Regions from separate parts of the Peribacillus sp. RS7 genome, predicted to be linked through region 1. Evidence: riboswitches for the same ligand, from Rfam matches in the RefSeq annotation. Region 1 holds a riboswitch; each other region holds the start of a gene.
What was found. Region 1 has a riboswitch for S-adenosylmethionine ahead of mtnW (2,3-diketo-5-methylthiopentyl-1-phosphate enolase). Riboswitches for the same ligand answer to the same signal wherever they lie in the genome.
Positions count from the first base shown of each region.

Region 2: it holds a riboswitch for S-adenosylmethionine, as region 1 does, so the genes downstream of both, ACDZ29_RS07660 (5-methyltetrahydropteroyltriglutamate--homocysteine S-methyltransferase) here and mtnW (2,3-diketo-5-methylthiopentyl-1-phosphate enolase) in region 1, are expected to answer to the same signal.
Region 3: it holds a riboswitch for S-adenosylmethionine, as region 1 does, so the genes downstream of both, ACDZ29_RS08425 (methionine ABC transporter ATP-binding protein) here and mtnW (2,3-diketo-5-methylthiopentyl-1-phosphate enolase) in region 1, are expected to answer to the same signal.
Region 4: it holds a riboswitch for S-adenosylmethionine, as region 1 does, so the genes downstream of both, ACDZ29_RS16295 (methionine biosynthesis PLP-dependent protein) here and mtnW (2,3-diketo-5-methylthiopentyl-1-phosphate enolase) in region 1, are expected to answer to the same signal.

Region 1 covers NZ_CP168135.1:5,277,584-5,282,167, reverse strand. Annotated here, with positions in the region: gene ACDZ29_RS26125 (nitrilase-related carbon-nitrogen hydrolase) at 1-50, opposite strand, end outside; gene ACDZ29_RS26120 (pyridoxal phosphate-dependent aminotransferase) at 149-1,321, shown strand; SAM riboswitch class I at 1,446-1,598, shown strand; gene mtnW (2,3-diketo-5-methylthiopentyl-1-phosphate enolase) at 1,705-2,937, shown strand; gene ACDZ29_RS26110 (2-hydroxy-3-keto-5-methylthiopentenyl-1-phosphate phosphatase) at 2,944-3,603, shown strand; gene ACDZ29_RS26105 (methylthioribulose 1-phosphate dehydratase) at 3,600-4,229, shown strand; gene ACDZ29_RS26100 (cupin domain-containing protein) at 4,254-4,584, shown strand, end outside.
Region 2 covers NZ_CP168135.1:1,474,368-1,478,951, reverse strand. Annotated here, with positions in the region: gene ACDZ29_RS07670 (MFS transporter) at 1-840, opposite strand, end outside; gene ACDZ29_RS07665 (helix-turn-helix transcriptional regulator) at 996-1,298, opposite strand; gene ACDZ29_RS07660 (5-methyltetrahydropteroyltriglutamate--homocysteine S-methyltransferase) at 1,350-2,453, opposite strand; SAM riboswitch class I at 2,537-2,638, opposite strand; gene ACDZ29_RS07655 (hypothetical protein) at 2,823-3,260, shown strand; gene ACDZ29_RS07650 (glycerol-3-phosphate responsive antiterminator) at 3,421-3,963, shown strand; gene ACDZ29_RS07645 (MIP/aquaporin family protein) at 4,199-4,584, shown strand, end outside.
Region 3 covers NZ_CP168135.1:1,614,064-1,618,647, forward strand. Annotated here, with positions in the region: gene ACDZ29_RS08410 (hypothetical protein) at 18-221, opposite strand; gene ACDZ29_RS08415 (MetQ/NlpA family ABC transporter substrate-binding protein) at 324-1,160, opposite strand; gene ACDZ29_RS08420 (methionine ABC transporter permease) at 1,176-1,844, opposite strand; gene ACDZ29_RS08425 (methionine ABC transporter ATP-binding protein) at 1,837-2,871, opposite strand; SAM riboswitch class I at 3,037-3,149, opposite strand; gene ACDZ29_RS08430 (O-acetylhomoserine aminocarboxypropyltransferase/cysteine synthase family protein) at 3,268-4,578, opposite strand.
Region 4 covers NZ_CP168135.1:3,242,986-3,247,569, reverse strand. Annotated here, with positions in the region: gene fumC (class II fumarate hydratase) at 1-290, opposite strand, end outside; SAM riboswitch class I at 637-750, shown strand; gene ACDZ29_RS16295 (methionine biosynthesis PLP-dependent protein) at 836-1,948, shown strand; gene metC (cystathionine beta-lyase) at 1,945-3,126, shown strand; gene ACDZ29_RS16285 (type B 50S ribosomal protein L31) at 3,237-3,485, opposite strand; gene ACDZ29_RS16280 (ABC transporter ATP-binding protein) at 3,623-4,584, opposite strand, start outside.

The sequences.
Region 1 (4,584 bases):
GGTTGCCCGAAGGCAATATCCATTTGAATGCAGGCAATCTTCCACTTCATCGTTTAAAACCCCACATGTAAAAAATGCTTTACAAGACTATGATAAACATATATCATTTGTGACTAGAATTTCAAGAAATTTCAGAGAAGGTGTATAAATGTTGCAATTCGAAAAATCCAGACAACTTCAAAAACTGCCCAAGCAATTTTTTGCCTCTCTAGTCGCAAAAGTCAATGCGATTACGGCGCAGGGTCATGATGTCATTAATTTAGGCCAGGGAAATCCTGATCAACCGACGCCTGAACATATCGTGAAAAGTTTGCAGGTTGCCGCTGAAAAAACGATTAATCATAAATATTCGCCGTTTCGGGGACATCAATATTTAAAAGATGCTGCTGCCGTCTTTTATGAACGTGAATATGGTGTCAAGTTGGATCCGAATAGTGAAGTGGCGATTCTCTTCGGGGGAAAGGCAGGTCTTGTCGAACTGCCGCAGTGTTTATTGAATCCAGGTGATACGATCCTTGTTCCAGACCCCGGCTATCCGGATTATCTTTCCGGTGTCGTTTTAGCACAGGCAAAGACCGAACTGATGCCCTTGACAGAAGAAAATGATTTTCTTCCGAAATACAATGACATACATAAAGAAGTGCTAGATAAAGCTAAAATGATGTTCTTGAACTATCCGAATAATCCCACAGGTGCTTCTGCAACTGAAAGTTTCTTTGATGAAACCGTCTCCTTTGCAAAAGAGCATTCGATTTGCGTGGTCCACGATTTCGCTTATGGGGCGATAGGATTCGACGGAAAAAAACCGATAAGCTTTCTCCAGGCAGAAGGAGCGAAGGATGTAGGGATAGAAATTTACACACTATCGAAAACATTCAATATGGCAGGGTGGAGAGTCGGTTTTGCAGTGGGGAATAAAAGTGTCATAGAAGCTCTTGAACTATTGCAAGACCATCTTTATGTTAGTCTCTTTCCAGCGATACAGGAAGCAGCGGCAAGCGCGTTACTGGACTCGCAGAGCTGTGTAGAGGAGTTAGTGAAGATGTATGAGGGACGCAGGAATGTTTTCATTGAGGGATTGAGGGCAATCGGCTGGGATGTCAAAGCTCCTAAAGCATCATTCTTTGCCTGGCTCAAGGTACCAAAAGGTTTTACGTCCGAGAGTTTTGCAGACTATCTATTAACGCATGCCCACGTAGCTGTTGCCGCAGGGAATGGATTTGGTGAATTTGGCGAAGGTTACGTCAGGGTAGGGCTTCTGACTTCGGAAGAACGGCTTGAAGAGGCTGTGGAACGGATACGTACATTAAAATTATTTTAACGGAGGATTCAATTTATCCTCGGTTAAATAGACAAAAACTTATTGACAAAGTATGGATTACGTGTCAGAATACAAAATAAATTCTTAATCTTTCGATACTTGAATGTAACTATATATCAGCGTTTTCTTATTTTGAGCAGGTGGAGGGACTAGCCCTATGAAGCCCAGCAACCGACCGTAATTCCATTGTAAAATGGGGCGGAATTCTTCGCCGGATTTTCTTGAAATCCACAAGGCACGGTGCTAATTCTTGCAGCCAATGGCTGGGAGATAAGAAGATGGCTTTTTAAAGCCTCTTCTTTATGAAGGGGCTTTTGCCATTTTGAGACCATTTCAGGTTAATGACTTCGAGAGTTTAACTAACGTGATATAGGAGTGATCAAATGAGCGAGATAGTCGCTACTTATTTAATTCATGACTTTAATGGAAATCATGAGAAAAAAGCAGAAAGCATTGCCTTAGGATTGACTGTGGGAACATGGACGGACCTGCCCCATTTGGTCCAGAAGCAACTGGAAAAACATAAGGGTCGTGTCGTATCGGTGACACCACTATCTGAAGAAGAGAGGGCAAACAGATATTTTAATCGTAAAGTGTACCGTTCACTAATTAAGATTGCCTATCCGGCAGGGAATTTCTCCAATGATTTACCTGCTATCCTCACGACGGTCTTCGGCAAACTTTCATTGGACGGAGAAATAAAACTTATCGACTTGGATTTTGTCGGTGAGATTCAAAAAGCTTTCCCAGGGCCGCAATTTGGCATTGCAGGCATAAGGGAAAAGATTGACGTATATAACCGGCCCCTGGTGATGAGCATCTTTAAAGGTGTATTAGGAAGGGACCTAGCCTTCCATAATGAGCAACTGAAGCGACAAGCATTAGGAGGTGTCGACCTAGTTAAAGATGATGAGATTCTCTTCGACCAGGAACAGACTCCATTTTTCGATAGAATAAAAACTGGAAAACGAATATTGAATGAAGTCTATGAGACCACTGGCCACCGAACTTTATACGCTGTCAATCTATCAGGGAAAACATTTGAATTATTGGATAAGGCAGAGCAAGCTGCTGAAGCAGGGGCGGATGCTTTATTGTTCAACGTTCATACATATGGTTTGGATGTATTGCAGGCCTTGAGTGAGCATGATCGAATCAGGCTACCGATCATGGCGCACCCCGCTTTTAGCGGGGCATTGGCATCTTCATCATTTTATGGGATCGGCTATCCATTATTACTTGGTAAATTAGTAAGGTTATCAGGTGCGGATTTATCCTTATTCCCATCCCCTTATGGAAATGTCGCCCTTGAAAAAAAGGAGACATTGGCGATTGCTGAAGCTCTTACAAAAGATGAACCTTCGTGGAAAAAAGCCTTCCCTGTTCCTTCTGCAGGCATTCATCCGGGCATGGTTCCGGACCTAATCAAGGATTTTGGGCTGGATAGTGTGATTAATGCCGGAGGTGGAATTCACGGACACCCTGACGGGGCAGAGGGTGGGGCCAAGGCTTTCCGTTCTGCTGTGGAAGCCGTTCTAGCAGGAAAGGACCTATCTGAAGCGGCGGCTGAGGAAGAAACGCTAAAAAAAGCTCTTGTTTTATGGGGAGGCTTGTAAGAAAAAATGAAACCGATCATCTTTTGTGATTTCGACGGAACGATCACCAACACAGATAATATCATTTCCATCATGAAAAAATTTGCGCCTCCGGAATGGGAAGCGTTGAAAGACGGTGTCCTTCAGCAAAAAATCAGTATATCTTCTGGCGTTGGGGATATGTTTTCGCTACTTGATAGTGGCTTGAAGGATGACATCATTCAATATGTATGTGAATCGGCCGGCATCCGTCCAGGGTTTTATGAATTCGTTGAGTATACGAAACAAGCCAACATCCCTTTATATATTGTAAGCGGAGGCATGGATTTTTTCATAGCACCTCTTTTAAATGATATCTTGCCATCAGAGTCCGTGTATTGCAACCATGCATTTTTCAATAAGGAAAAAATTTATATTGAGTGGCCCCATGCCTGTGATGACCAATGTAAAAATGATTGTGGTTGCTGTAAGCCATCCATTATGAGGGAGATTGCGGGTGCGGATGATTTTAAACTCGTTATTGGAGATTCAGTAACGGATTTTGAAGCGGCAAAACAGGCCGATTTTGTCATAGCCCGTGACATATTGCTTGAAAAATGCGATAGGGAAGGAATTCCACATCAAGGATTTGAAACATTTTTTGATGTAATTGACATTTTAAAACAGCAGGAGGTGGTTAAAGCGTGAACACTCATTCTAAAGAATGGCGGGAGTTGGCAGATATTAAGGCTGAATTGGCCGAAAGGGATTGGTTTATGGGAACTAGCGGGAATTTGTCCATCCGTAAGCCCGAAAGTCCTTTCTTTTATATTACGGCAAGCGGTAAGGATAAAAGGAAGCAATCGGATTTGGACTTTTTACTGGTTGATTTAAAAGGAAAACCAGTTGAAGAAACGGAGTTAAGACCATCGGCCGAAACATTGCTTCATACCGTTATTTACGGGAAAACCAATGCGAACTGTGTACTCCATGTCCATACAGTTGAAAATAATGTGATATCCGAATTGTACGGAGATGAAGGTCATGTTACTTTTCGTAATCATGAAATCATTAAAGCGACCGGAAGGTGGGATGAAGATTCAGAGCTAAGGATTCCTATCGTCTATAATCACGCTGACATTCCGCTGTTATCCGATAAGTTCGAACCACATGTCGAAGAAGACTCTGGCGCTGTGCTGATCCGCAATCATGGTATTACGGTTTGGGGTAAAAGCGGATTCGAAGCTAAAAGAATACTTGAAGCTTGCGAATTTTTATTTCAATATCAACTATTGCTTAATCAACAAAAGGCATTTGCAGGTTCCATAAGATAAAAATCCATAGAGGAGGAATGAATGATGGCGACGATCAGATTCCATGAAACAAACGAAGTTATTGAAAATGGGGAAAAGGTAAAAGGTTTTTTAGAAACACAAGGGGTTATCTATGAGCAATGGGACATTTCGAAATTACCGGCCCATCTTGTGGAAAAATACGATCTGACAGATGCTGACAAGGAGGAAATCCTTTTAACATTCAAATCGGAGATAGCGGAAATTTCCGAGAGAAGAGGCTATAAAGCGCACGATATCATTACATTATCCGATGCAAATCCAAACTTGGATCAAATGCTTGAAAACTTTAAGCAGGAACACCACCATGAGGATGATGAAGTGCGTTTCATAGCAG
Region 2 (4,584 bases), 1.8 Mb from region 1:
CATCACAATATGCAGCGCCATACCGCCGATTAGTGTAAATGATACACCCCATCGATCCGTACTATATCCGCCAAACTTTGATCCAATCAGGCTGGCGATTCCGAATATAAGCAAAGCTGTGCTAAGTAGTGCGTCACTTACCCCTGATACAGTTAGCAGGTAGGGAGATAGGTAGGTATAAGCAATCGAGTATCCGCCTAGCCAGAAGAAGGTTATCGATAATCCAAGGGCAACTTTCCTTTTTTTTAGAAGCGCCAGCTGTTGGAGAAGAGGTACCGGTTTATCCCCTTTGGTAGGCGGAATGGTAAAGAATAAAACGATCATGGCAATCAGGCCGAATAGGGCGATTCCGCCAAAGACAGATTTCCATCCGAATGCATCCGTCATGATTCTTCCAAGAGGTACCCCAATGATAAGGGAAGCTGTAAACCCCATGACCACTGTCGCGATAGAACTAGCTTGTTTGTCTGGCGGAGCAAGCTTAGCAGCAATATTCAAAGCGGTGACAACAACTAATCCTGCACCTAGAGCCATGATTATGCGGGCAAATAGAAACGGTCCAAAGCCTGGTAATAGGAAGGCAAGGAGATTGGCGACTACGAATAGTCCAAGTGAGTACAACATTAATTTTCGTCTATCTAAACTTGCTGTCAAAGCCATAAGAATGGGGGTACCGATTGCGTAGACAAGGGAGAAAATTGTAATGAGCTGTCCTACGGCAGCAAGGGTCACTCCAAGAGAATCCGCAATCTTATCTAAAATCCCGGATATGATGAATTCGGATGTTCCTACTAAAAAACTGATAATCGCCAACATGTAAATTTTCCATGTATTAAGCAAATAGATTCACTCCTCATTAATGATTTATGGTTATATGCAAAGACATATCGGAATATGTTAATATGTATGAATAAAAAAATAAACATATCGTGAAATGTCGAATTGTTAAAAGGAAAATAAAACCTAACCCACTAAGGCAGGGATCAGGTTCATTTTCATACTTCTTCTTTCAAGAAATCAGTAATTTTTGAGATTGCATCTTCATCTCGTTTGTAATACGTAAACTTTCCTATCCGCTCCGTCTTGATCAATCCTGCTCTAAGAAGCATCGAGAGGTATTGAGAGGCCGTGGATTGGGTCATGTTTAATTTTTCTGTAATCTGACTTACACAAACGCCGGTTTCCTTCATATCTATTCCCTCATGAGGGGTGAAGTGGAGTTCAGGCGCCTTGAGCCATTGTAAGATTTGCAACCTGGATTCATTGGATAATGCTTTAAATATCTCGATTGTTTTCATACATTTCATTATATCGAGAATTATCGATATGTCAAATGATTAATAAAAAAATCATTCCCATACTTCTTTTGCTACATCAACGACGAACTTCAACTTTTCCCACTGCTGTTCTTCCGTTACCTTGTTGCCGTGATGGGTGGAAGCGAAGCCGCATTGCGGGCTTAAGCATAATTGTTCGAAAGGAACGAAGCGCGAGGCTTCTTTAATGCGTGCCTTAACAGCTTCCTTGTCTTCGATTTCTCCATTTTTTGAAGTGACGACCCCTAGAACGACACGCGCCCCGCCATTTGGAATGTATTCCAATGGTTTGAAATCCCCTGAGCGATCATCGTCATATTCCAAGAAGAATCCATCCACTTTTTCTTTTGCCAATAATGTTGGGGCAATACGGGCATAGCTTCCTTCAAATGCCCATGTCGACTGGTAGTTTCCACGACAAAGGTGGGTGGTGACTACCAGGTCTTCTGGTTTGCCTTCCAATGCGCCATTAATTACACGCAGTGCTAAATCAATTAATTGTTCCCTCGTATATTTTCCCTCTTTGAACTGGAAATCCGGAGCTGAAAGCCTGGCAATATATACATCATCCAATTGAAGATAACGCACTCCTGCATCATAAAAAGCTTTCAAAGCATGCTGATACGCTTTGACGATATCATTTGCATAGTCTTCGATATCAGGGTAGACGTCTTCATTTTGAACACCTACAGCAAATAATTGATTGGGACTGGGAATGGTTTGTTTGGCAACGGCACGTCCGTCCACAATTTTGTTCAATTCAATAAAATCACGAATGAAGGGATGTTCAGGATTGAATGAAACCTTTCCGGTATTGCGAACGTTATATCTCTCTGTTTCCACACCATCGAAAGTTAGTCCTTTTTCAGTAACATATCCCTCGATTCCATTTAAATGTTCGAGGAAGTCAAAGTGCCACCAGGTCCGTCTGAACTCACCATCCGTCACAGCCTCTAATCCAACTTCAATCTGTTTATCGACAATCCGATTGATTTCTTCGGTTTCAACTTCACGAAGTCGTTCCGCTGAAATTGTGCCATCCTTAAATTGCTTTCTGGCAATATGTAAACGTTCCGGTCTTAATAAACTCCCGACGTGGTCCGCCCTAAAAGGCGCTTTCGTTAATGTGATTGACATGTTGCATTCCTTCTTTCCTTTTATAAAATAAAAAACCTCTTCTTAAAAATAAGAAGAGGTGTTGGCAGCATAGCTATTTACTCTTCTTATCTTCAAGTTTTTACACTTCTGGAATTAGCACAGTACATGATTAGTCTGTTGCTGAGGCATCAAAGGGCCAGTCCCTCCACCTCTCTGGATAAGAGTTGTCTATTAAATTAATTATGACTATACAGGTAGTTTTTACAAAGGTCAAGGGTTGAAGGTGGAAGATTTAGAATATATCGATTATTAACTCGGGAAATGTTAACTGCATCCGTGAACCCGGCATATGTTATAACCGACGTTCCTTATGAACTGTGATATTGAAAGTTGGAGGGGAATACCAGGATGAATGCATTCGATCCATCCAATATATTTGGAAATGGCATACCGATAACGGTAACTGCAGCTATGATAGAGAGTATCATAAAGATGAAATCATCTGATCAGGATATTAAAGTCGAGATTACGCCAAAGCATATAGTGCTTTCCGGAACGACGGAAGTGAAAAAAATGATGTTTAAGAAAAACGTAGCTTTCAGGATTACATTAAAACCGGTTCACGTGGAAAAAAGAACGATCTCATTTGAATTAGTGGAAATGGAACCGATTGACAGGAGTTTCATCAACCAAAGGATATTTAACAGACCGCCATTTTTTGAATTTGAAAATAGAATGATCAAAATGAATGTTAGTGCTTGGAACATCGTTAGAAAAATCCCGGTCGGCACAATTAAATCATTTGAACTTGTCGATGGTGCATTGAAAATGAAACTTTCTTTATGATGGATCGTTTTTAGCCGCAATATATAAAGGGGATGCCAGGTATGTTAGTGTAAGGATGGATAGGGTGGCGATTCATTAAAATGTGTTTGAAAAACCAAGCTCTTTAAAATATACTGAATTACTAAAAGTTTTAGTTTTTCCAGAGATAAGGGGGAAAATAATGAACCAGAAGATTTTGCCTGCTTCGGCAAGCATGAAGGATTTCGAAAGATTCTTAGAAAGTTCCTATGAAATAGGCGTGTTTCTTGATTTGCATATATCACAATTGAAAAATGTAAGTATGATGGCAAAGCAGCATAATAAGAAAATGATTTATCATGTCGATTTGATCCATGGCATAAGAAGTGATGAATATGCGACAGAATTCATTTGTCAGGAGTATAATCCATATGGGTTGATTTCGACTAAATCAAACGTTATTTTGAAAGCGAAGCAAAAGGGGGTCATTGCCATCCAGCGAATCTTTTTAATAGATTCACATGCGTTGGAGAAAAGTTATAAGCTGGTGCAGAAAACCAAGCCGGATTATATCGAAGTTTTGCCGGGGGCTATGCCGTGGATGATAAAAGAAGTGAAGGAACGACTACAAACACCCATTTTTGCAGGCGGTCTCATCCGTACTTCTGATGAAGTACTGAACGCCCTTGATGCTGGAGCGTCGGCAATCACCACTTCCAAAACTGAATTATGGGATATCGTCTAATAGGATAGAACGAGGAATTTGAAAAAAATTACAGAAAAATAGATTAATTTTTCACAAAATAATTGACAGCGTTTTCACAACCTAGTATATTTTACATTACAAGTTAATATATGTGACGGAGACTAGGAGATTCACAACAGATCTATTCATAATTTTTTTATGAGGATAGTTCTGCTGTGAATCTCCTTTTATTTGTTTGCAAGGTTTTTAAATTATCAGGGGAGGGGTTTTATTCATGACTCCATTTTGGGGAGAAGTAGTAGGCACAATGATTTTAGTTTTATTCGGAGCAGGTATTGGAGCGGGTTCATCCTTAAAGGGATCTTATGCTAAAGATGCCGGTTGGATCGTTATCACGATTGCGTGGGGACTGGCTGTCACCATGGGTGTTTTTGCAGTGGGATCCATAAGCGGGGCGCATTTAAATCCGGCGGTCACAGTAGGATTTGCCATTATTGGAGAGTTTCCATGGAGTGATGTACCTGGTTACATCGTTGCCCAAATGATTGGCGCAATCCTGGGGGCAACTCTAGTATTCCTGCACTATTTGCCACACTGGAAAGCTACTGATGATCCAGGAACGAAGCTTGGTGTGTTTGCGACTTCACCTGCTATCCCACA
Region 3 (4,584 bases), 1.9 Mb from region 1:
AGAACTCTTTTATATGCTTAGCCGTGAATTTTGCGTTGCAGGTCCAGGACCATTTTGTTGCATTTTTCATGTTCCCTATCTCGTTCTTTCTCAACCTCGATACGGAGGTCTAAGTTTCTACTGTACTCACTGTAGCCAATCCCATGTGAAGACTGCATCGCCTTTTCCATTTCGCTTGTTACATTTAAATCCAGAGTATTGATAGTGAACCATCCTTTCAAATTTGTGTATCATTTTATTACCTTCAATCATTCTCTACCCTTTTACTATCATATATAAACATGAAAAAACGACCTGAATTACATCAGGTCGTCATTGTTGAATTATTTATCCGCCGGTACAACTGCACCTTTGTATTCTTTAAGGATGAAATCTTGAATCTCTTTAGAATGCAATACTTCTACAAGCGCTTTGATTGCTTCTTTGTTTTCGTCACCTTTGTTTACAGCGATGACATTCACGTATGGTGATTCAGAATCTTCAATGGCGATTGAATCTTCAATCGGATTCAAACCTGCATCGATCGCATAGTTGGAGTTGATCAAAACAGCATCGCCTTCGCCGCTCTCATAAATTTTAGGAAGCAGAGCCGCTTCATATTCAGAATCGAATTTAAGGTTTTTCTTATTTTCAACGATGTCTTTAGTTGTAGCTGTCGTTTTATCGATTCCCTCTTTCAAAGTGATCAGGCCATTCTTTTCCAAAAGGGATAAAGCACGCCCATGATCAGCGACAGAGCTGCTTAGAATGATCGTTGCCCCATCAGGAAGTTTTTCGATGGTTTTATATTTTTGTGAGTATAGAGCTATTGGCTCGATATGGATTCCGCCTGCATTAACGAAATCATATCCGTTTTCTTTAATTTGTGATTCTAAATAAGGAATGTGCTGAAAATAGTTAGCATCCAATTCCTTATCGTTTAAAGCCTTATTTGGTAACACATAGTCCTGGAATGTTTCGATTTCCAATTCGATTCCTTTTTCTTCAAGAAGCGGCTTAGCTTCCTCAAGGATTTCAGCATGCGGAACATTGGATGCCCCTACAACTAATTTCTTGGATTCTTTTTCCGTTTCACTGCCGCCTTTATCCTTTTCACTTCCACAAGCAGCCAAAGCGATGGATAACACTAAAATCAATGCAAATCCTAAAAACTTTTTCATCCTTTTCATCTCCCTTTATCTTTTGTCCAATTTAGATGTAATCACATCTCCAATAATTTGAATTATGAAGACGATAATTAGAATAACGATAGTCGCTACAAGCGTAACGTCATTTTGATTTCTTTGATAGCCCTCCAGATAGGCAAGATTACCAAGTCCGCCTGCGCCGATGACCCCGGCCATTGCGGTATATCCAACCAATGCAATCGATGTTACCGTAATCCCGGAAATAAGGGCAGGCATCGACTCCGGAAGAAGGACCTTCCAAATGATCGTGCTCGTTTTTGCCCCCATCGATTTAGCGGCTTCAATTACACCTTTATCGATTTCACGGAGGCCGATTTCAACCATACGTGCATAAAACGGTGCCGCACCGATAATAAGTGCCGGCAGTGCAGCGTTCTCTCCGATCATGGAGCCGACAAGCGCTTTAGTGAAAGGAATGAGCAGCACGATCAAAATAAGAAATGGAATGGAACGGAATATATTAACCACAGCACTGATGACCGCGTTGATTGCCCGGTTTTCCCACATATTCCCCTTCCCTGTCAAGAACAGGATCAATCCTAATAATATGCCTATAAAAAAGGTTGCCACCACAGAGATACTTGTCATATAAAGCGTTTCTTTCGTTGCTTCAATAATGTCTTCCCAATCAACATTCGGCAATAATTCTTCAAGCATGAGTAATCACCTCCACGCCTACCTGCTGTGCTTTAATGAATTCGATTGCGCGGAGCATTTCATCCTCTTTGCCATCAAGATGGATAAACAACGTTCCATATGAACCGCTTCTGGTTTGCGATATTTTACCTTGAACGATATTGACATCCAACTCGAAGTTACGTACGAGCTTAGTTATCAACGGGCTTTCTGCATGATCACCTACAAAAGTCAATTGAATCACTTTGCCTGCAGGAAAGCGTTCGAGCAGATGGTCCATCGTTTCTTTCGTTTCTTCTGGTTCCGTCACCTGTTGCACGAAACGCTTCGTCATTTGTTCTTTAGGATTCTTGAAAACATCCAGGACAGGTCCCTGTTCAACAACTTGCCCGCTTTCCATCACAGCCACACGATGACAGATTTTACGTATTACATGCATTTCATGTGTTATCAAGACAATCGTCAACCCGAGACGCTGATTGATGTCAACAAGCAATTCGAGTATAGAGTCGGTAGTCTGCGGATCCAAGGCAGAAGTCGCTTCATCACACAGCAGCACTTTAGGATCATTCGCTAGAGCCCTGGCTATTCCCACCCGTTGCTTTTGCCCTCCGCTTAATTGCGAAGGATATGCCTTTTCTCTGCCTTCCAGTCCGACTAACTTGATCAATTCGTTCACACGTTTGGTGCGTTCAAATTTTGAAACTCCAGCAATTTCCAACGGGAAGGATATATTTTCCTGAACGGTTCTGGACCATAATAGATTGAAATGTTGGAAAATCATGCTGATTTCTTGACGGGCCTTACGAAGCTGAGCACCTTTAATTTTTGAAATTTCCTTCTCAGCCACCACAACGGATCCTTCTGTCGGTGTTTCCAATCCATTGAGCATCCTGATCAAAGTACTTTTCCCCGCTCCACTATAACCAATAATACCGAAAATCTCGCCTTTATTTATTTCAACATTCACATTATTTACAGCCTTGATCGTCTCACTGCTTCCTTTTCCTGTTCGGAACAGCTTACTGACTTTTGTCAATGTAATCATTAATCCTCACCTCTTTTATCCAATAAAACCTATGAACTTAGTTAATTTCTCTACATTATTATCTGTTTCCCCTACCAATTTTGCAGTTCATGCAAAGGTTTTTCCTACTGAAATAGAAAAAACCTTTCTGCATGAGCAGAAAGGCAGGTGAAGAAACAGGCCTTCCTCTCATCTTCCAAAGTGATTAAACTTTGTGTGAATTGGCACCTTTCCAAGGAAATCTCCTTGTCGGTTGCCGGGTTTCATCGGGCACATCCCTCCACCTCTCTTGATAAGAGCTAATATATAGAATATTTGTATATCATTAAGTTCTTTAGTATGTTGAAATTTTATCATAGATAAAAAAGGAGCGCAATGTATAATATTTCTAGTTCAAGAATGCCCAGGACTTTTTGCTTAAACCGTTTTAGAAGTCAAGGAGACGATATTCGTCGCTTTTTCAATTGCCTGCTCCAAATCTTCTATTAAATCCTCTACATTTTCAATCCCAATGGATAAACGGACTTGATCAGCACGCACACCCGCTTTCGCCAGACCTGCATCATTCAATTGCTGATGGGTCGTACTGGCAGGGTGGATGATCAAACTCTTCGCATCCCCTACATTCGCTACATGGGACCATAATTCCACCGAATTGATAAGTTTCGCCCCGGCTTCGCGGTCTCCCTTAATTCCAAAAGTCACAACGGATCCTGCTCCCTTGGGCAAATATTTATCCGCAAGGGCTTTATCGGGATGATCCTCATTAGAAGGATGCGAAACCCAAGTCACGGCAGGGTGATTTTTCAAATATTGAAGTACAGACTTCGTGTTCGAAAGATGCTCTTTCATCCTTACATGCAGCGTTTCAAGTCCAAGCGTAAACTGGAATGCGCTTTGGGCACTTAGCGCAGGGCCTAAATCACGAAGTAACTGCACTCGGGCTTTCGTTATAAAAGCGGCTGGTCCAACTGCCTCGGCGTATACCAGACCGTCGTAACTTGGATCAGGCTCCGTAAAGCCAGGGTAGTTTGGTGAGTTCCAATCGAACTTCCCTCCATCCACGATGACACCGCCTAAAGTGGTTCCATTTCCCAGAAGCCATTTTGTAGCGGAATGGATGACAATATCCGCTCCAAAATCAATTGGTCTGCATAGATACGGTGTAGCGAAGGTATTATCAATGATTAAAGGTATCCCGGCATTGTGGGCAATGTCAGCTACCGCTTCGATATCAAGGACCCTCAAACTTGGATTTCCGATTGTTTCGGCAAATATGGCTTTAGTTCTTGGCGTTATCGCCCTTTTGAAATTTTCAGGGTCATCAGGAGAAACGAACTTCACTTTAATCCCATATTTCGGAAGAGTGTTTTCAAAAAGATTATACGTACCGCCATATAAAGTGGAGGCTGAAACGATCTCATCCCCTGCACCGGCAATATTCAGGATTGACAGTGAGATGGCAGCCATTCCGCTTGCTGTTGCCAATCCGCCGATACCGCCTTCCAATAAGGCCATTCTTTCCTCAAAAACGCTGACCGTGGGATTATGTAGTCGTGTATATATATAGCCATTCTCCTTTAAGCCAAATAAATTCGCTGCATGGTCAGTGTCTTTGAACAAGTATGCATTGCTTTGGTAGATAGGGACTGCACGTGCACCTGTTTCATCAGCTTGCAGACCGCCATGAACACTCAATGTTTCGAAACGCAACTTTTTCTCTGACATACTATT
Region 4 (4,584 bases), 2.0 Mb from region 1:
CTTCCCGTTTGCCAAACTACAAGCGGGAAGTGTTCATCAAGCGTACCTTCAAGGATTTCGCCGCAAATCTTAACGATGGCATTCTTTTTAACTTCCGAAAGATCACCGAGATCATAGTTCACCTTTGCCGCAGCTTGTTTAACGTATGCAAATGCACGAACCAATTCAATCGGCATTTTTTCATTACCAATTTTGAAATTGTTACGGCTTCTCTCGGTCTGTGCTCCCCAATATTTATCGGCAGGAACTTTCACTTCACCCATCGTATCTCGTTCGATTCTGTAATCCATGTGTTCTCCTCCTATGTTTGCACTATTCATCGAAGACCTTAAGTATATGAAATGAATAATGTCGTATTATTCTCTCTCCTTACATTGTACAAACTTTATTATTTTAAAGCAAAAATATCCGGCCAAGCCTCCCCTTTTTCTGAAAAATTCAATTAATTCAACAGGATCATTCAGGATTATCCTTGACCACATGAAAATTCCGGATATTCTTTTTTAGACACGTAAAGTGTTGACACCGCTAGGCTCCAATAGACCTAGTCATGAACATCGAAGCAAAATCCATCAAACTTGTTCTTGACAGTATTTTGTATTTATAGTAAATTCAAAAGAAATTGAATAATCTAAACTCTTATCGAGAGAGGTATAGGGAATGGCCCGATGACACCTCAGCAACCTTCATTTGTTTCAAACCAATGAAAAGGTGCTAATTCCACAAGTTTGTGAACTTGGAAGATAAGAAGAATGACTCGTCCCTACTTAATCAAAGTCTTCTTCTTAAAGAAGACTTTTTTTATTTTATATAACTCAAAGGAGCAGTGAAAACTATGTACAAAACTGAAACATATCTTGCTCAATTAGGAAATCGCAGCGAAACGGCGACAGGAACAGTCAATCCGCCAGTATACTTTTCAACTGCTTTTCGCCACGAAGGAATCGGTCAATCGACTGGATTCGATTACACAAGGACAGGTAATCCTACACGCCAACTATTGGAACGATCCATCGCCGATCTGGAAAAAGGCGACCAAGGATATGCCTGCAGTTCAGGAATGGCAGCCATTTCTACTATACTGGCCTTATTTAAATCAGGTGATGCATGGATTGTCAGCGAAGATCTTTATGGGGGTACATATCGTCTGTTAGAACAAGGTTTTAAGAAATGGGGGTTGCAGTGTGACTATGTGAACACTTGTTGTTTGGAGGATATCGAAAAAGCCATCACTCCTCACACGAAAGCCATCTTCATTGAAACTCCCACTAACCCTCTTATGCAGCAAACGGATATTAGCGCCGTTGCCGCATTGGCCAAACGATTTGATTTATTGTTAATCGTTGATAATACTTTTTACACGCCTCTTATTCAACAACCCATCCTGCTTGGAGCGGATATTGTGATTCACAGTGCTACCAAGTATCTCGGTGGTCATAATGATGTGCTCGCCGGACTGATCGTGGCCAGCGGCGCGGAATTATGTGATGCACTTGCCTTCCATCATAATGGTACTGGTGCTGTCTTGAGCCCCTTTGATTCTTGGCTGTTGATGCGCGGAATGAAAACCCTGGCATTGCGGATGGATCGTCATGAAAAGAATGCAAAGGTACTTGTAGATTACTTGTCGGAACATGATTGTGTTACGGACGTATTGTATCCCGGTAGGGGCGGCATGATTTCCTTCCGCATCATTGAAGAAGCGGCGGTCAACCCATTTTTACAATCACTCTCATTAATTTCGTTTGCAGAAAGCCTTGGAGGGGTCGAAAGCTTCATCACCTATCCTGCTACACAAACACATGCCGATATACCTCTTGAAGTCAGAACGGCCAATGGGGTTTGTAATCGCCTGCTTCGCTTCTCCGTCGGCATTGAGGACAGCGACGATTTGATTCAGGATTTACAGCAAGCATTCGCACACGTAAAAAGGGAGGCACTACGATGACCGATCATGATTTTAGCTTTGAAACCAAATTACTCCATAATCAACATAAATTCGATTCGGCAACAGGCGGTGTGAGCGTCCCCATTCAGCACGCTTCCACTTTCCATCAATCCGATATCGATCAATTCGGTAAATATGATTACAGCAGAAGCGGGAACCCAACTCGCGAAGCGCTGGAAGATATCATTGCCGAACTTGAGGAAGGTACACACGGTTTTGCCTTTTCATCAGGAATGGCAGCCATTTCAACAGCTTTCCTACTGTTGTCTGCCGGAGACCATATCGTCATTTCCGAAGATGTGTATGGCGGAACGTTCAGGATGGTCACAAGTGTTTTGACACGTTTCAATATTGAGCATACTTTCGTTGACATGACGGACCTTGAAAGCGTCAAAGCGGCCATTAAGCCAAATACGAGTGCCATATACATCGAAACGCCTTCAAATCCATTACTTAAAGTGACCGATATTAAAGCCGTATGTGATATCGCAAAAACAGCCGGGGCCTTAAGTTTTGTTGATAATACATTCTTGACGCCAGCATTACAGAAACCACTGAATCTGGGCGCTGATGTTGTCCTTCATAGCGCGACGAAGTTTTTATCCGGACATAGTGATGTGGTAGCTGGACTTGCTGTAGTGAAAGATCCTGAATTGGCAGTAAGACTCGGTTCCCTCCAAAACTCCTTTGGAGCGGTTCTTGGTGTCCAGGACGCCTGGCTAGTAATGAGAGGTCTGAAGACCTTGTCCGTTAGAATGGAGCACTCCCAAAAAGGGGCAGAAAAGATTGCCGCCTACTTAAAGAAGCAGCCCTTGGTTAAAAAAGTGTATTATCCCGGCCTAGCAGATCATCCACAGCACGCCATCCAGGAAGGCCAGTCACTTGGAGCCGGGGCGGTCCTATCATTTGAATTGGAAAGCGAAGAAGTCTTCCGCTCTTTCGTGAACTCTGTCGAGCTTCCTGTTTTTGCCGTAAGCCTTGGAGCTGTCGAATCGATATTATCCTACCCGGCCAAAATGTCCCACGCTGCCATGCCTGCTGATGAAAGGGAAAAGCGGGGCATCACGAACAGCTTGCTTCGTCTCTCTGTCGGACTTGAAAATCCGGACGATTTAATCAAGGACTTCGATGCGGCCCTTGTAAATATTGCAAAAGGCGAAGCAATTGCTGCGAAATGAAAAAAGGATGGGTGCCCCATATTTATGGGCACCCTTTTTGTTTGCATCATTTTAATTCTTGTTAAACCCATCCATAAAAAAAGGCCAACGATTTCCCGACGGCCTTACTCTCATTTCTTCATATTATATTTATCCAGGAAGCGATCCACTCGTCCGCCTTTTTCAGCAAACTTCTGCTTTCCAGTATAAAAAGGGTGCGTATCTGAACTGATCTCCACTTTTAATAATGGATACGTTTGGCCGTCTTCCCATTCGATCGTTTCATTGGATGTTTTCGTGGAACCTGTCAAGAATTTATAACCGCTGTTGGTATCCATGAATACTACTTGTGGATAATCGGGATGAATTTCTTGTTTCACTATTATCACCTCATCGTTAGTATAGGTATATGTTAAGCGTAATGATTACTATTATCAAGCATTGTGCTTGAAGGTGCCAATAACGGCACCTTCATTAATAGTTTAATCTTGATTATCCTTACTTATTCAATTGTATTTCAACCGGCCATCCCTTTATGCGGCCCAGCCTGCAGCTCATACATTTGATAGTACTTCCCTTTTAGTTCCATTAATTCTTCATGTGTACCTTGCTCAGCAATCCGACCTTTATCCAGTACCAGAATTTGGTCGGCATTTTTAATCGTGGAGAGTCTATGTGCAATGATGAAGGTCGTTCTCCCTTTTTTCAGCACTTCCATTCCCTTCTGGATAATTGCCTCGGTTTCTGTGTCGATGCTTGCCGTCGCTTCATCCAAAATCAATATCGCCGGATTGAATGCAAGAGCACGTGCAAAAGAGATTAGCTGCCGCTGTCCAGAAGACAACGTTCCTCCTTTTTCAATCACAGGTTCATCTAGCCCTAAAGGAAGATGCTTCAGCACTTTGTCGCCCCCTACATCCCTTAATGATTTTTCAACCATTTCCCTTGTGATGCCTTTATGATTCAGACTGATATTGGAAGCGATGGTGCCAGTAAATAAATAGGGATCCTGGAGGACGATTCCCATATGCTCCCTAAGCGTTTGATGGGGAATATCCAAAATATTTCTTCCGTCAATTTTGATTTGCCCTTCACTACTGTCATAAAAACGGAACAATAAATTCATTATGGAACTTTTTCCTGATCCAGTATGGCCAACTAAAGCGATCGTTTCCCCTTGCTTAGCTGAGAAGGAAATGTCCCTTAACACATATTCATTATCCTTATAGCCAAAAGAAACATTTTCGAATTGCACGTTTCCTTTGTATCTGGATATGTTTTCATCACTGACTGCCAATCCCTGCTCATCCAATAAACTGAATGCCCGCTCCCCTGCAACAAGTGCCTGTTCTAGGTTAGCGAACTGATTGACGATTCCGTGAAGCGGATGAAGCAGGCGGCTGATCAAATCAACAATTGCATACATCATCCCTAAAGAAATGGCTGAACTCGCTGTAAGGGAAATCCCCCCGAAATACC